DNA from 3 places in the Kitasatospora sp. NRRL B-11411 genome. Region 2 is predicted to be linked to each of the others. Evidence: riboswitches for the same ligand, from Rfam matches in the RefSeq annotation. Region 2 holds a riboswitch; each other region holds the start of a gene.
What was found. Region 2 has a riboswitch for thiamine pyrophosphate ahead of thiO (glycine oxidase ThiO). Riboswitches for the same ligand answer to the same signal wherever they lie in the genome.

Region 1 (5,076 bases), on a different contig from region 2:
TTCAGCACCGACCCCGCAATCGAGCTCTGACGCCCACGGGCCGGCCCTTCGATGGGCCGGCCCCGCACTCGTGCTGTCCTGGCTCAACCACCCCAGCGTTCACGGTGGTTGCGGACTCGTGCGAGGTCAATGCGGTGCTGCGGATGCGTCCGCAGTGCCCCCACCACCTCGCCGTGCTTGACGATGTCCAGGTCGTCCGTGAGGACGATCGCGCCACCGTCGAACATGACGTGGCAAGTCGGGCAGAGACAGAGGACGTTGTCCGTGATGTCCGGCCCGTTATACGGACTCCCCAACGCCTGGATGTGGGCGCCTTCGCTGTACACGCCGCCGGGCAGAACCACCGTCAGACCACAGAGCTGGCAGGCGCCTCCGTGCCAGGTCTTCACCCGCCGAACGACCGCACCGTTCCGGACGATCCGCTGCACGTCCGTCCGCACCCGCGCAGGCGTCGCGGCTCCGAGCGGCGGGTCCGACACGGCGTCCAACGTCGGCTGCACGTCCTGGGTCGGAGGTTCGGGGACGCCGGTCTCGCGGTCGGCCTCCAGCCGGAACTGCCAGATCCGGTGCCCGTCCACACCCATCGTGCTGCCGTAGCTCGCCACCCGGTACAACCCGTCGTAGCGGTACCCGCTGCGCGGCGCGAACTGCGATCCCCGGTGCGCTCCGCGCAGCACCCGGACGAGTTGCCCCTCGAGGTAACTGGTGACCAGCGCCGCGTTCCCCGGATCGTCCAAACTCTGGTCGCTGACCTGGTTGTTCGACGCGTCCTGCCCGCCGTGCCCCGTGTAGACGATGACATCGCCGTGGTCCTGGTCGTCCTTGTAACCGCCGGAGACCACGATCGACTCGGCACCACCACGCTTGGTCCCGCAGATCCCCGCCTGCAACGGACGGTGCACACCTGCGCCGTGCGCATCACGACGCGTCCTGAACTCCTGGCCGACCTCGACCCCCGGAACCTCACCGATCACGCGCACCATGCTGTCGTACGGTCACGAAGGTTTCAAGAAGCACCAATGGGCCGAGCACCAGCCAGTGCCCGCCGGCACCCACCCACCCACCCGCTGCACCACCGCAACGGCAACGGCCCCCGTCCGCATCACTGCTGGTCGGGGGCCGTTCTCGCGGCGGAGGGTGTGGGATTTGAACCCACGGTGGCGCGAAGCCACGACAGTTTTCAAGACTGGTCCCTTAGGCCGCTCGGGCAACCCTCCTCGGCGGAGGCCAGCCTAACGGGTCGGGGCCGCTTGGGTGCACACCGTTTCGGAGGGGAGGGGTCAGTTGTCGCCCTTGCGTTCGCCGAGGGTGACGGTGGTCTTGGCGGCCTTGCCGTCGCGCTTGTACTCGACCTCGACCTTCTCGCCGGGCTTGTGCGTCCAGATCTCGCTGACCAGGGTCGGGCCGCTGTCGATGGCGATGCCGCCGAGCTTGGTGATGACGTCGCCCGGCTTGAGGCCGGCCTGGTCGGCGGGGCCGCCGGGGGTGACGGCCTGCTGGCCGCCCTGGGAGCCGCTGGTGGCGATCTGGGCGCCGTCGCCGGTGTACTTGTCGTCGCGCAGGACGCCGAGGATCGCGTAGACGGGGGTGCCGTCCTTGATCAGGGTCTGGGCGACCCACTTGGCCTGGTTGATCGGGATGGCGAAGCCGAGGCCGATGGAGCCGGCCCGGCCGCTGCCGCTGGTGTTGGACTGGATCGCCGAGTTGATGCCGATCACCGAGCCGGAGGCGTCGAGCAGCGGGCCGCCGGAGTTGCCGGGGTTGATCGAGGCGTCGGTCTGCAGGGCGTTCATGTAGGACGTCTGGGAGTTGTTCTCGTCGCCGGAGGCGACCGGGCGGTCCTTGGCCGAGACGATGCCGGTGGTGACGGTGCCTTCGAGGCCGTAGGGGGCGCCGATGGCGATGGTCGCGTCGCCGATGGCGACCTTGTCGGAGTCGGCCAGCGGCAGCGGGACGAGCTTGTCGGTGGGCGGGTTGTCCAGCCGGACGACCGCGACGTCGTAGCCCTTGGCCTGGCCGACCACCGAGGCGCTGTACGAGGAGCCGTCGGAGAACTTGACGGTGAGCTTGCCGCCGTTGGCGGCGGGGGCGACCACGTGGTTGTTGGTCAGGATGTGGCCCTCGGTGTCGAAGACGAAACCGGTGCCGGTGCCGGACTCGCTGGAGCCCTCGGCCTTGATGGTGACGGTGGACGGCAGCGCCTTCGCGGCGATCCCGGCGACGGACTCGGGGGCCCGGTCCAGGTTCTGGTGGGTGTTGCCGACCGCCACGGTGGTGCTGTTGCGGCTGGCGCTGCTGCCGCCGCCGTTCTTGTCGTTGTTGGTGACGGAGGCGCCGATCGCGCCGCCGGCCAGGCCCGCCACCAGGGCGACGGCCGCGACCAGGGCGACCAGCGAGCCGCGCTTGCGCTTGCCGGAGCCGCCGTCGCCGGGCTGCGGCGCGCCCCACGGCGCACCGGGCCCGCCCGCGCCGCCGGCGGTGTCGCCGCCGGACGGGTGGCCCCAGCCGCCGACCGGGTGGCCGGCCCCGAACGGGTGCTGCGGCTGCTGGGGGCCGGCCGGGCCGCCGGGCGCGCCCGGGGCCTGCTGGAGCAGCGGCGCGGGGGCGACGGCCGGGTTGACCGCGGTCTGCGCCTCGTCCGGGCGGGCGAACGGGCCGGACGGTTCGGCGAACGGGCCGGACGGTTCGCCGACCGAGCCGTACGGGTTCTGGAACGGCGGCGGCGCGTCCACCGGAACGGCGGGGGCGAGCGGGGCGGCCGGGGCCGGGGGCAGGTCGGGCACCTTGCCGAGCTGGATGGTCTGCTCGACCGGCGTGGGAGCCGGAGCCGGGGCGGCGGCCGGGGCCGGGGCCGGGGGCAGCACCGGCGGCGGGGCGTCCAGGTAGGCAGGGGCGGGGGCGGGCGTACCGGAGCCGGCGGCCACCGCCTCGGTGCCGGCGGGCGCGGCGGCCGTCTCCGGCGGGGTGGTACCACTCGCGTGCTCGGTGCTCACGGACGACCTCCATCGCTGAACAGAACCTTCGGTGGCGAACCGCGGCGCTGGGGGCACGGCTCGCAACCTCGGTGCACAGTTTTTCCTATACCGGATTCGGACACCGTAAGCGGGCCCCTGAAGAAATGATGAGAAGCCTTAGCCCGCCCTGACATGCACATCGATGGTCCCCGCGGCGCGGTCCCGCGATGCGGACGCCCCTCCCCCCGGCCTTGGCGTTCCTCCGTCCGGAGGCTAGCCTGTCGCTCCTGTAAACCGAAGAACGTCGCGGGAGCTTGGACCAGCCAGGCTGAGAGTGCGCCGGTTCGACCGTGGGCATGGCGGTGACGCCACCACGGGCGAGGGGGCGCTGACCGCCGGAACCTGTCCGGGTAATGCCGGCGTAGGGAGTATCGGCCATGACGGCTGTTCCGTCTGCCCAGTTGTCCGACCGTGCCGCCGAGGTGCGGTCCGAGGCCCCGCTGACCCTCGACACCGCGCCGCCGCGCACCCTGGACTTCCGGGCGCTGTTCGCGCTGTGGGCCAACCTCGGGGTCAGCCTGATCGGCTTCACCAGCGCCGCGACGGTGCTCGGCGAGCAGGGCCACGAACTGGGCTTCACCGCCGCGGTGACGGCGATCGTCGCGGGCACCGCGATCGGCACCGCGATGCTGGCGGTGGCCGCCCTGGTGGGCGCCCGGACCGGCGCACCGGCGATGGCGGTGCTGCGCGGCCTGTTCGGCACCCGGCTGTCGTACGTGCCGACGGTGCTGAACATCGTGCAGTGCGTCGGCTGGGGCGTGTACGAGCTGACGGTGATCGCCTGGGGCGCGCAGACCGTGTCGGGCACCGCGGGCTGGCGGTGGCTGTTCGTGCTGCTGGCGGGCGTGCTGACCACGGTGCTGACGATCTGGCCGCTGGGCGCGATCGCGGTGCTGCGCAAGTACGTGGCGGTGGCGGTCGGCGTGGCGATGGTCTACTTCACGGTGCAGTTCGCCCGGGTGGGCTTCCCCGACCCGGGCGCGGGCAACTGGGACGGCTTCCTGGGCGCCACGGACGCGGTGATCGCGGTGTCGATCTCCTTCGTGCCGCTGGCCGCCGACTACACCCGGCACGCGCGCAGTTCGGCGAAGGCGTTCTGGGGGACGTTCTCCGGCTACACGGTGGCCCAGGTGTGGTGCTACGTGCTGGGCGTGGTGGCGCTGCTGCAGTCGGGCGGCGACGCGAACCGGATCTTCGAGTCGTTCACCGGCGTGGCCGCGGGCTGGGCGTTTCTGCTGGTGCTGGTGCTGCGGGAGACCGACCAGTCGTTCGCGAACGTGTACTCGACGGCGATGTCGATCCACAACCTGTGGCCGCGGGTGGACCGCCGGGTGCTGACCGGCGGGATCGGCGTGCTGGTGACGGTGCTGGCGCTGCGGATCAAGGAGTTCACCGACTCGTACTACGGGTTCCTCGGCCTGATCGGCTCGGTGTTCGTGCCGCTGTTCGCGGTGCTCGCGGTGGACTACTTCCTCGGTGCGGGCCGGCGCGGCTGGAACCTGGCGCAGGACGCCCCGGCGCGCTGGGTGATGCTGCTGCCGTGGGCGGTGGGCTTCGCGGTGTACCAGTTCCTGGCCCCGTCGAAGATCGGCGGCTGGTGGACCGGCCGTTGGGAGGACCTCCAGCAGCTGGTGCACTTCACCCCGGCGGCGTGGTCCTCGGCCTCGCTGTTCTCCTTCCTGGTCGCGGCGCTGGTCACCCTCGCGGTGACCGCGCTGGAGCGCCCGAAGACGGCGGCGGGCCCGCAGCAGGGCTGACCCGCGTCCGGCGCCGGCCTCCCGTTCACGCCCGCTCGCTCCCGTTCGCTCCCGCTCGCTCCTGTTCAGGGGACCAGCACCACCTTGCCGGTGACGGTGCCGGACTCGGCCAGGCGCAGCGCCTCGGCGGCCTCGGTGAGCGGGAGGCGGGCGGCGATCGGCGCGGTGAGCTCGCCGCGCCGCAGGGCGTCCAGGACGGCGGTCAGGTCGGCGCGCAGCCGGGCCCGGAAGCGGGCGGGGCGCAGGGTCCGGCCGGCCCAGATGTTGTAGAAGTGCGCGCGGCGGCCGTTCGGCAGGGCGTTCCA
Region 2 (5,076 bases):
TCGCCGGTGGCCAGGTAGTCGGCGAGCAGGTCGGCGGTGACCGGGGTGAGCAGCACGCCGTTGCGGTAGTGCCCGGTGGCGGCGGCCAGCCCGGCCAGCGCGGTCGGGCCCAGCACCGGAGCGTTGTCGGGGGAGCCCGGACGCAGGCCCGCGCAGGTCTCCACCAACGGCAACTCGGTGATGCCGGGCACCAGTTCGTGCGCGTCCCGGAGCAGCTCGTAGACGCCGCCCGCGGTGACGGTGGTGTCGTGGCCCAGCTCCTCGGTGGTCGCGCCGACCACCAGCTCGCCGTCGGCCCGCGGCACCAGGTACAGGTGCTGCCCGCGCACCACCGCCCGCACGTTCCGGGACAGGAACGGCCCGTGCGCGGTGGGCATCCGCAGCCGCAGCACCTGCCCCTTGACCGGGCGGATCGCCGGCAGCACCCCGTCCGGCAGGCCCGGCAGCAGGTGGCTGCGCGAACCGGCGGCCAGCACCGTGCGCCCCGCCGCCAGCCGCTCGCCGGTCGACAGCCGCACGCCGACGGCCCGGCCGTCCGCCACCAGCAGCTCGGCGGCCTCCGCCCGGTGGAAGGCCACGCCCGCCAGCGCGCAGGCGGCGACCAGCGCGGCGGCCAGCCGGCGCCCGTCCACCTGGTGGTCGTCGGCGACGTGCAGCCCGCCGCGCACGCCCGGCGCCAGCATCGGCTCCAGCCGGCGGCACTCGCGGCCGGTCAGCCACTCCGAGGCCAGGCCCAACCGGCCGTGGAAGGCGTGCAGTTCGCGCAGCTCCGCGCGGTCGTCGGAGTCCAGCGCCACCGCCAGCGTGCCGGTGGCCCGGTAGCCGGTGTCCAGCCCGGTCAGTTCGGTCAGTTCGGCGGCGAACGCGGCGTACCGCTCGTTCGACGCCATCCCCAGCCGCAGCAACGGCTCCTCGCCGTACTGCAGTTCGGTGACGGGGGCGAGCATGCCCGCGGCGACCTGCGCCGCACCGCCACCCGGGTGCGGGTCGACCACCGCGACGGACAGGCCGCGCTGCGCGGTGCGCCAGGCCACGCCGAGACCGATGATGCCGCCGCCGACCACCAGCACGTCAGGCGCGTCGGAAGGTGCCACAGCCGCTGATTCTCCCTTCGCCGGCATGACCCGGATCAGGTTCGGACGGTCGCGGGCCGCCACAGCCCGCCTCTCAGCCCGGTGCACCGGGCTCCCGTGAGGTAAGTACCCCCACCTTAGACCGACCGCCAAATGGAGGGCGGCGTCGCGGGCCGATGGCTGTCGCCCGGACGGCTTCTCCTCAGTCGCCGTGGCTCCGCCACGGCTCCCTCGTCGGCACCGCCCGGACTCGGGGTGGACGCCGTGGTGGCTGAGCTGAAGGCAACGGACCGGGTCGTCGTGGTCGGCGCGGGCATGGCGGGCGCCCAGACCGCCCTCAACCTGCGGCAGGGCGGCTGGAACGGCCCGCTCGCCCTGGTCGGCGCGGAACTCCACCTCCCCTACGACCGCCCCCCGCTCTCCAAGGACGTGCTGCTCGGCAAGACCGACGCCACCGCCTTCGAGATCGACTGGCACGGCCTCGGCGTCGACCTGCTCACCGGCCGCCGCGCCACCGGCCTGGCCGACGGCGTCCTGCACACCGACCGCGGCGAACTCCCGTACGACGCCCTGGTGATCGCCACCGGCGCCGCACCCCGCACCCTCCCCGGCCTGCCCGGCGCCCGGACCCTGCGCACCGTCGACGACGCCCACGCGCTGCGCGCCGCCCTCACCCCCGGCCGCCGGATCGTGCTGGTCGGCGCCGGCTGGATCGGCGCCGAGACCGCCACCGTCGCCCGCCACCTCGGCTGCGAGGTCACCGTCGTCGAAGCCGCCGCCACCCCGCTGGCCGGCGCCCTGCCCGCCGAACTCGGCGCCCTGATGGCCGACTGGTACGCCGACGCCGGCGTCGACCTGCGCTGCGGCGCCGCCGTCGCCGGAGCCGCCGACGGCGGGGTGCTGCTCGCCGACGGCACCCACCTGCCCGCCGACGAGGTCCTGGTCGGCATCGGCGCCGCCCCCGCCACCGACTGGCTGCGCGGCGGCCCGCTCGCCCCCGACCCCGACGGCACGATCCCGGTCGACGACCGGCTGCGCACCGCCCTGCCCGGCGTCCTCGCGGCCGGCGACTGCGCCTCCTACCCCTCCGTCCGCTCCGGCACCCGGCTCGCCGTCCAGCACTGGGACCACGCCCTGCACTCCGGCGCCGCCGCCGCGGCCTCGCTGCTCGGCACCCTGGACGCCCCCTACGACCCCGTCCCCTACTTCTGGTCCGAGCAGTTCGGCCGCATGGTCCAGTACGCCGGCCGGCACGCCGGGGCCGACCACCTGCTGTGGCGCGGCTCCCCGTCCGACCCCGACTGGACGGTGCTCTGGCTGCGCGAGGGCGCACTCGTCGCGCTGCTCGCCGTCGACCGGCCGCGCGACCTGGCCCAGGGCCGCCGCCTGATCGAACGCGGCGGCGCGCTCGACCCGGCCCGGGCCGCCGACCCGGCCGTCCAGTTGAAGGCGGCGGCCCGGTAGCGCCTAGGCTGGGGGAGTGAGCGAGATTGATCCCAAGATTGACGCCCTGGTCCCCGCGTGGCTGTACCTGCCCGACATCTCGGAGCGGTGGGGCGTGGTGATCACCGAGGTCCGCGCCATGGTGAAGAACCGCACCCTGCTGGCCGTCCGCCGCGGCCCCAACAACTCCCTGCAGGTCCCCGCCGACTTCATCGAGGACGACGGCCTGGTCAAGCACCTGGCCGGCACCCTCACCGTGCTGCGCGACTGCGGCTTCTCCGACCAGGAGATCCTCGAGTGGATGTTCACCGAGGACGACTCCCTGCCCGGCAGCCCGATCCAGGCCCTGCGCGAGAACCGCGGCACCGAGGTCAAGCGCCGCGCCCAGGCCATGGCCCTGTGACCGCCGCACCCACCGCCCGGCAGCGCCTGGCCGACGCCCGGCTCTACCTCTGCACCGACGCCCGCCGCGAACAGGGCGACCTGCCCGAGTTCCTGGACGCGGTGCTCAGCGGCGGCGTCGACATCGTCCAGCTCCGCGACAAGGGCCTGGAGGCCAAGCAGGAGCTGGAGCACCTGGAGGTCTTCGCCGACGCCGCCCGGCGCCACGGCAAGCTGCTCGCCGTCAACGACCGCGCCGACGTCGCGTACGGCGCCCGCCCCGACGTGCTGCACCTCGGCCAGGACGACCTGCCGGTCGCCGTCGCCCGCCGCATCCTCGGCGAGGACGTGCTGATCGGCCGCTCCTGCCACAGCGAGACCGAGGTCGACACCGCGCTCACCGAACCCGGCGTCGACTACTTCTGCACCGGCCCGGTCTGGCCCACCCCCACCAAGCCCGGCCGCCACGCGCCCGGCCTCGACCTGGTCCGCCACGCCGCCGCCCGCCGCCCCGACCGCCCCTGGTTCGCCATCGGCGGCATCGACGCCGGCAACCTCGACCAGGTCCTGGCCGCCGGCGCCACCCGCATCGTCGTCGTCCGCGCCCTCACCGCCGCCGAAGACCCCCGCGCCGCCGCAACCGCCCTGGCGGCCCGCCTCCGCTGACGCCGCGTCCCGAGCCCCGTCAGGGGCGCGGGGAACTGCGCGAGGCGGAAGGGCAGTCAGGGGAAGATCCGGTCCAAGAGGAAAGCCCCGCCCCCGGTCGGGAACCGCGGAGCGGAAGGGCCACCGGCGGAAGATCCGGCCGACCACGGGAAGATCCGACACGGGAAGATCCGGCCCCGGGCGGGAACCGGGCGGGGCCGGGCGGTACTCCGTGCAGGCATGGATCAGACCCTGTCCGCCGCCCGTCGCGCCCGCCGGGTGGCGCTCCTCGTTCCGGCGCTGCTCGGCGCCGCCGCCGTCGCGTTCCTCGCCCAGCGGCCGCTCGGTGACCACGCCGGGTGGAACGGCTGGGTGGGGACGGTCAACGGGATCGTGTTCCTGGCGGCGGCCGCGCTGCCGGTGGCGGTGCTGGCGGTGTGGGCGCTGGCCCGTCGCCGCCGGGCGGCCGGAGTGGCGGCGGGGTGGGCGCGGCGTTCGGCGCTGGCCGAGGTCGGCATGGTCTACGGGACGGTGCCGTGGGTGTGGATGATCCTGCTGCCGGGCGTCGACCCGGGCGGTCCGCGCCGCCGGGTGAACCTGGTGCCGCTGCACGACATCGCGGAGATCGTCGGCGCCGGGCCGCCGGCGACCGCGGTGGCGCAGATCGTCGGCAACATGCTGGTGTTCGCGGCGTTCGGGTTCCTGGCGCCGCTGCGGTTCGCGGCGCTGGCCTCGGCGTGGCGGGTGCTGGCGCTGGGGGCGGCGGGTTCGGTGCTGGTGGAGACGGCCCAGTACGTGCTGCGGCTGGACCGGGTCTCCTCGGTGGACGACGTGCTGCTGAACGCGGTCGGGGCGGCGCTGGCGGCGCTGGCCTCGCGCCGCTGGTGGCGGCGCCGGGCGTCCTGACGGTCCGTCAGTACTTGCGGACGGTGGCGGCGTCGGCCAGCGCCCGGAGCACTTCGCGGGTCGGGCCGTCGGCGATCGGGGCGGCGTCGAGGGCGGTCAGGGCCTCGGCGAGCAGGGCGTCGATCCGGGCCTCGACGAGTTCGGGGGCGCCGCTGCGGGTGATCAGGTCGCGCAGGGCGGCGATCTCGCCGGCATCCAGGCCGGGGGCGCCGAGCCGGGCGTCCAGGCGGGCGGCGTCGGCCGGGCACAGGCCGCGCATGGCGTGGGCGACGAGCAGGGTGCGCTTGCCCTCGCGCAGGTCGTCGCCGGCGGGCTTGCCGGTGACGGCGGGGTCGCCGAAGACGCCGAGCAGGTCGTCGCGGAGCTGGAACGCCTCGCCGAGCGGCAGGCCGAAGCAGCCGAGGGCGTCGACCAGGTCGGGTCCGGCGCCGGCCAGCAGCGCGCCGACCTGGAGCGGGCGTTCGATGGTGTACTTCGCGGACTTGTAGTGCAGGACGGTGCGGGCCCGGTCGATCGCGCCGGCGTCGGTGGAGTCGCCCGCGACCGGCTCCAGCACGTCCAGGTACTGGCCGAGCATGACCTCGGTGCGCATCAGGTCGAAGGCGGGCTTGGCGGCCGAGACGGCGGC
Region 3 (5,076 bases), on a different contig from region 2:
ATGCAGATCCACGGAGGGCGGAACGACAGAACGCCGCCCGGGAAGCGAAAGCTCCGGGGGCGGCGCTGCGGTCGCGTACGTCAGTCGGCCATCGGCAGGTAGACCTTGTTGCCGCGGGCGGCGAACTCGGCGGACTTCTCGGCCATTCCTGCGATCGCGGCCTGTTCGGCCTCGCCGCCGTGCTCGTCGCGGATCTGGTGGCTGATCTTCATCGAACAGAACTTGGGACCGCACATGGAGCAGAAGTGCGCGGTCTTGGCCGGTTCGGCGGGGAGGGTCTCGTCGTGGAAGGCGCGGGCGGTCTCCGGGTCGAGGGCCAGGTTGAACTGGTCCTCCCAGCGGAACTCGAAGCGGGCGTCGGAGAGGGCGTCGTCCCAGGCCTGGGCGCCGGGGTGGCCCTTGGCGAGGTCGGCGGCGTGGGCGGCGATCTTGTAGGTGATGACGCCGGTCTTGACGTCGTCGCGGTCGGGCAGGCCGAGGTGTTCCTTGGGGGTGACGTAGCAGAGCATCGCGGTGCCCCACCAGGCGATCATCGCGGCGCCGATGCCGGAGGTGATGTGGTCGTATCCGGGTGCGACGTCGGTGGTCAGCGGGCCGAGGGTGTAGAATGGGGCCTCGTCGCAGATCTCCTTCTGCAGGTCCATGTTCTCGCGGATCTTGTGCATCGGTACGTGCCCGGGGCCCTCGATCATGACCTGGACGTCCTTGGCGCGGGCGATCCGGCCGAGTTCGCCGAGGGTGGTGAGTTCGGCGAACTGGGCCTCGTCGTTGGCGTCGGCGATCGAGCCGGGGCGCAGGCCGTCGCCGAGCGAGAAGGTGACGTCGTAGGCGCGCAGCAGGTCGCAGAGTTCCTCGAAGTGCGTGTAGAGGAAGTTCTCCTGGTGGTGCGCCAGGCACCAGGCGGCCATGATCGAGCCGCCGCGCGAGACGATGCCGGTCTTGCGGCGGGCGGTCAGCGGGACGTACCGCAGCAGGACGCCGGCGTGCACGGTCATGTAGTCGACGCCCTGCTCGCACTGTTCGAGCACGGTGTCGCGGTAGACCTCCCAGCTGAGTTCCTCGGCCCGGCCGTCGACCTTCTCCAGCGCCTGGTAGAGCGGGACGGTGCCGATCGGGACGGGGGAGTTGCGCAGGATCCACTCGCGGGTGGTGTGGATGTTGCGGCCGGTGGAGAGGTCCATGACGGTGTCGGCGCCCCAGCGGGTGGCCCAGGTCATCTTCTCCACCTCCTCCTCGATCGAGGAGGTGACGGCGGAGTTGCCGATGTTGGCGTTGATCTTCACCAGGAAGTCGGTGCCGATGATGGACGGTTCGCTCTCGGGGTGGTTCACGTTGACCGGGATGACGGCCCGTCCGCGGGCCACCTGCTCGCGGACGAACTCCGGTTCCAGGCCCTCCCGGAGCGCGACGAACTCCATCTCGGGTGTGATCAACCCGCGCTTGGCGTACGCGAGTTGGGTGACGGCGACGCCGTCGCGGGCGCGCAGCGGGCGGCGCGGGCGGCCGGGGAAGACGGCGTCCAGGGTGCGCAGGTCGCCGCCGCGCGGGGCGGTGTGCCGGATGCCGTCGTCCTCGGGCCGGGCCGCGCGGCCCTCGTACTCCTCGACGTCGCCGCGCTGGCGGATCCAGGGGTCGCGCAGCGGGGCCAGGCCGCGCCGGACGTCGGTGGGCTGGGCGGGATCGGTGTACGGGCCGGAGGTGTCGTACAGCGGGACGGTCTTCCCGTCGGTGAGGTGGACCTCGCGGTAGGGGACCCGCAGGTCGGGGCGGCTGCCCTGGCGGTGGGCCTTGCGCCAGGCCGGGGTCGGGTACCCGGTGGCGGTCGGCTGCTGGGCAGACGTGTCTTCGGCGAACGTGGTCATGCGACCTTCAACTCCCTACGCCGGCATTACCCGGTCAGGTTCCTGCGGTCGGCGCAGCAGGTGGTACGCGGGCCCGCGTACCGTCAGCGCCCTCTCAGCCCGGTGCTCCGAGCTCCCGTTCCGCGCAGGCGTTTGCGCCTGCGTCCGCTGCTCACCGTAGGGCACCGGGCGCGGACGGTCCAGGGCGCACCCCCGGTGCGGGGCGTGCGCCCGGCCTGTGCGGGCGGCGTGCGGGGTGGAAGAATCGCCGGGGTGATCGGACTGGTGGGGCGGGTGACGGGGCGGATCGGCGCGGGCCTGGTCGGCGAGGTGATGGTGAGCGTTCCCGAACGCCTGGGCAGCGAGGCGTTCCTGGCGTACCGGGCCGTCCCGGGTGATCCGCTGGAGCCGGGCAGCATGGTGGTGGTGGTCGATTACCAGCCACCGCGCACGGTGTACGTCGAGCCCTTCTGACTACACCTCAGCAGGGCTTTGCAAACCCTTTGCAATCGTTTCGAGACAGTGACAGTTCCCACGGGTGCGGGGCCTTCCACCCCGCCGCCGGGCGGCGGAGAATGCCGCTGCCACCGGATTCCGCGCCCACAACTGCACCACCCTGCGCAGCCACGGACCGGTGTGCCACGAAGGGGGAGTTCCCGATGCTCATCGGCATCGCCGGGGGAGTCGTCGCCGGCATCGTTCTGCTGATCCTGCTGTTCAAGTTGATGTGGCGGGTGGCGGAACCGAACGAGGCGCTGGTCATCTCGGGTTCCAAGCACGGCGAGGGCCTCGGCTTCCGCGTGGTCACCGGACGGGGGACCTTCGTGGTGCCCGGTGTCCAGGCGGTGCGCCGGCTGTCGCTGGACCTCAACGAGGCCGCGCTGGACGTCGAGTGCGTGACCTCGCAGGGCATTCCGGTCCACGTCAAGGGCGTGGTCATCTTCAAGGTCGGCGACGACCCGTCGTCCATCGCCAACGCCGCCCGCCGCTTCCTGGACCAGCAGAAGATGATGGGCCAGCGGGTGCACAACGTGTTCGCCGGCCACCTGCGCTCCATCGTCGGCGGGCTGACCGTCGAGGACATGATCCGCGACCGCGAGCGGCTCACCGGGGAGACCCGCTCCGCCTCGGGGATCGAGATGGAGAAGCTCGGCCTGATCATCGACTCGCTGCAGATCCAGGAGATCCTGGACCCGACCGGCTACATCACCAACCTGGCCGCCCCGCACGCCGCCGCCGTCCAGCGCGACGCCCGGATCGCGGCCGCCGAGGCCGACCGCCGGGCCACCGAGGCCGAGCAGGAGGCGTTCGCCCGCAAGGCCGAGGCAACGCGCAACTCCGGTATCCAGCAGGCCGGTTACCAGGCCGAGATGGACACCGCCGCGGCCCGCGCGCTGCAGGCCGGACCGCTCGCCCAGGCCGCCGCCCGGCAGGAGGTCGTGGTCCAGGAGACCAAGGTCGCCGAGCTGGAGGCGCACCGCAAGGAGCAACAGCTCCAGGCCGACGTCCGCAAGCCCGCCGACGCCCGCGCGTACGAGACCCGCACCAAGGCCGAGGCCGACCGCGACGCCCGGATCTCCGCCGCCGAGGCGCTCTCCCGGGAGACCGAGCTGAAGACCGCCGCCGAGGCCAACCGGGTCAAGGTCGCCGCGGCCGCCGAGGCCGAGGCCACCAAGGCCCGCGGCCTGGCCGCCGCCGAGGCCACCCGCGCCACCGGTGAGGCCCAGGCCGCCGCCGAGGCCGCCAAGGGCCTGGCCGAGGCGGAGGCCGCCCGCGCCAAGGGCCTCGCCGAGGCCGAGGCCACCCGGGCCCAGGGCCTGGCCGAGGCCGAGGGCATCAAGGCCCGCGCCGCGGCCCTCGCCGAGAACCAGGAAGCCGTCGTCGCCCAGCAGTTGGCCGAGAACTGGCCCGCCATCGTCCGGGCCGGCGCGGACGCCTTCGGCAACGTCGAGCACATGGTGCTGCTGAACGGCGCCGAGGGCATGTCCGAGATGTTCGCCAAGGCGCTCACCATGGGCGGCACCGGCCTCGGCCTGGCCCGCCAGCTGCTCACCTCGATGAACACCGGCGCCCCCGCCGAGGCCCCGGCGGAGCCCGCCCCGGCCGCCCCGGCCACCCAGGTCATCCCGGTGCAGGCCGACAGCGGCAACTGACGCACCGCCGGGACACCGGCAGCACCCGGCCCGTACGGCAGCACCACCGCCGTACGGGCCGCGCCGTTCCCGCCCGGCACCCCCGCCCGGCGCTCCCGCCCGGCGCCCCCGCCCGGCGCTCCCGCGTACCGACGCATCGTCTCCGCAATCCCGGGCAGCAGCTGAGTACCCGTACTCACGCCCCCTCCACCGCCCCCGCGCCAGCATCGGAGCATGGACCTGCTGCCCCGCGTCGGAATCACCGCCGTCGGCTCCCACCTCCCGCAACGGACCGTCACCTCACGGCAGTTGCAGGACGAGGTGGCGGCCGGCGCCCGCCTGCCGCTGCCCGACGGCATGTTCGAGAAGGCCACCGGCATCCGCACCCGCCGCTTCGCCGGACCCGACGAGCACCCCTCCACGCTCGCCCTCGGCGCCGCCCGCCGGGCCCTGGCCGCCCGCGGACTGGAACCCGCCGACCTCGACCTGCTGCTGTTCGCCTCCGCCTCCCGGGACGTCTGCGAACCCGCCACCGCCCACCTCGTCCAGTCCGAACTCGGCTCCCGCGCCCACGCGTTGGACGTGTCCAACGCCTGCAACAGCTTCCTCAACGGCATCGACACCGCCCGCGCGATGATCCTGGCCGGCCGCGCCACCCGCGCCCTGGTGGTCACCGGCGAGACCCCCAGCCGGGCCATGCGCCGCGACCCGTCCGGGCTCGCCGAGTTCCGCGCGGGCTTCGCCGGCTACACCTTCGGCGACGGCGCCGCCGCCGTCCTGGTCGAACGGGTCGACCGCGGCGGCATCCTCGACGTCGAGACCCAGACCGCCTCCGAGCACTGGGAGGTCGGCGGCATCCCCGGCGGCGGCTCCCGCCACCCGCGCGGCGACGAGTGGAGCTACTTCCGCGGCGGCGGCAAGGAGCTGCGCGGCGTCTTCGAGCAGATCGGCGCCGACATCCTCACCCGGGTCGCCGCCCGCACCGGCCTCGGCTGGGACGCCTACGCCCGGGTCCTGGTCCACCAGGTCACCCTGCCCTACCTGGAGCGCTTCGTGGAGCTCACCGGCGTCCCCGCCGGCAAGCTGGTCGTCACCGTCCCCGA

Region 1: it holds a riboswitch for thiamine pyrophosphate, as region 2 does, so the genes downstream of both, IH44_RS0101425 (cytosine permease) here and thiO (glycine oxidase ThiO) in region 2, are expected to answer to the same signal.
Region 3: it holds a riboswitch for thiamine pyrophosphate, as region 2 does, so the genes downstream of both, thiC (phosphomethylpyrimidine synthase ThiC) here and thiO (glycine oxidase ThiO) in region 2, are expected to answer to the same signal.

What each region holds. Positions count from the first base shown of each region.
Region 1 covers NZ_JOGH01000002.1:35,396-40,471, forward strand. Annotated here, with positions in the region: gene IH44_RS0101405 (hypothetical protein) at 1-30, shown strand, start outside; gene IH44_RS0101410 (YDG/SRA domain-containing protein) at 84-983, opposite strand; tRNA gene IH44_RS0101415 (tRNA-Ser) at 1,132-1,217, opposite strand; gene IH44_RS0101420 (S1C family serine protease) at 1,281-2,993, opposite strand; TPP riboswitch at 3,251-3,401, shown strand; gene IH44_RS0101425 (cytosine permease) at 3,392-4,771, shown strand; gene IH44_RS0101430 (medium chain dehydrogenase/reductase family protein) at 4,837-5,076, opposite strand, start outside.
Region 2 covers NZ_JOGH01000041.1:87,005-92,080, forward strand. Annotated here, with positions in the region: gene thiO (glycine oxidase ThiO) at 1-1,121, opposite strand, end outside; TPP riboswitch at 1,090-1,202, opposite strand; gene IH44_RS0120095 (FAD-dependent oxidoreductase) at 1,341-2,537, shown strand; gene IH44_RS0120100 (Rv2175c family DNA-binding protein) at 2,554-2,919, shown strand; gene thiE (thiamine phosphate synthase) at 2,916-3,563, shown strand; gene IH44_RS0120110 (VanZ family protein) at 3,783-4,448, shown strand; gene IH44_RS0120115 (polyprenyl synthetase family protein) at 4,456-5,076, opposite strand, start outside.
Region 3 covers NZ_JOGH01000019.1:76,518-81,593, forward strand. Annotated here, with positions in the region: gene thiC (phosphomethylpyrimidine synthase ThiC) at 81-1,862, opposite strand; TPP riboswitch at 1,858-1,991, opposite strand; gene IH44_RS0112510 (hypothetical protein) at 2,115-2,315, shown strand; gene IH44_RS0112515 (flotillin family protein) at 2,501-3,994, shown strand; gene IH44_RS0112520 (3-oxoacyl-ACP synthase III family protein) at 4,208-5,076, shown strand, end outside.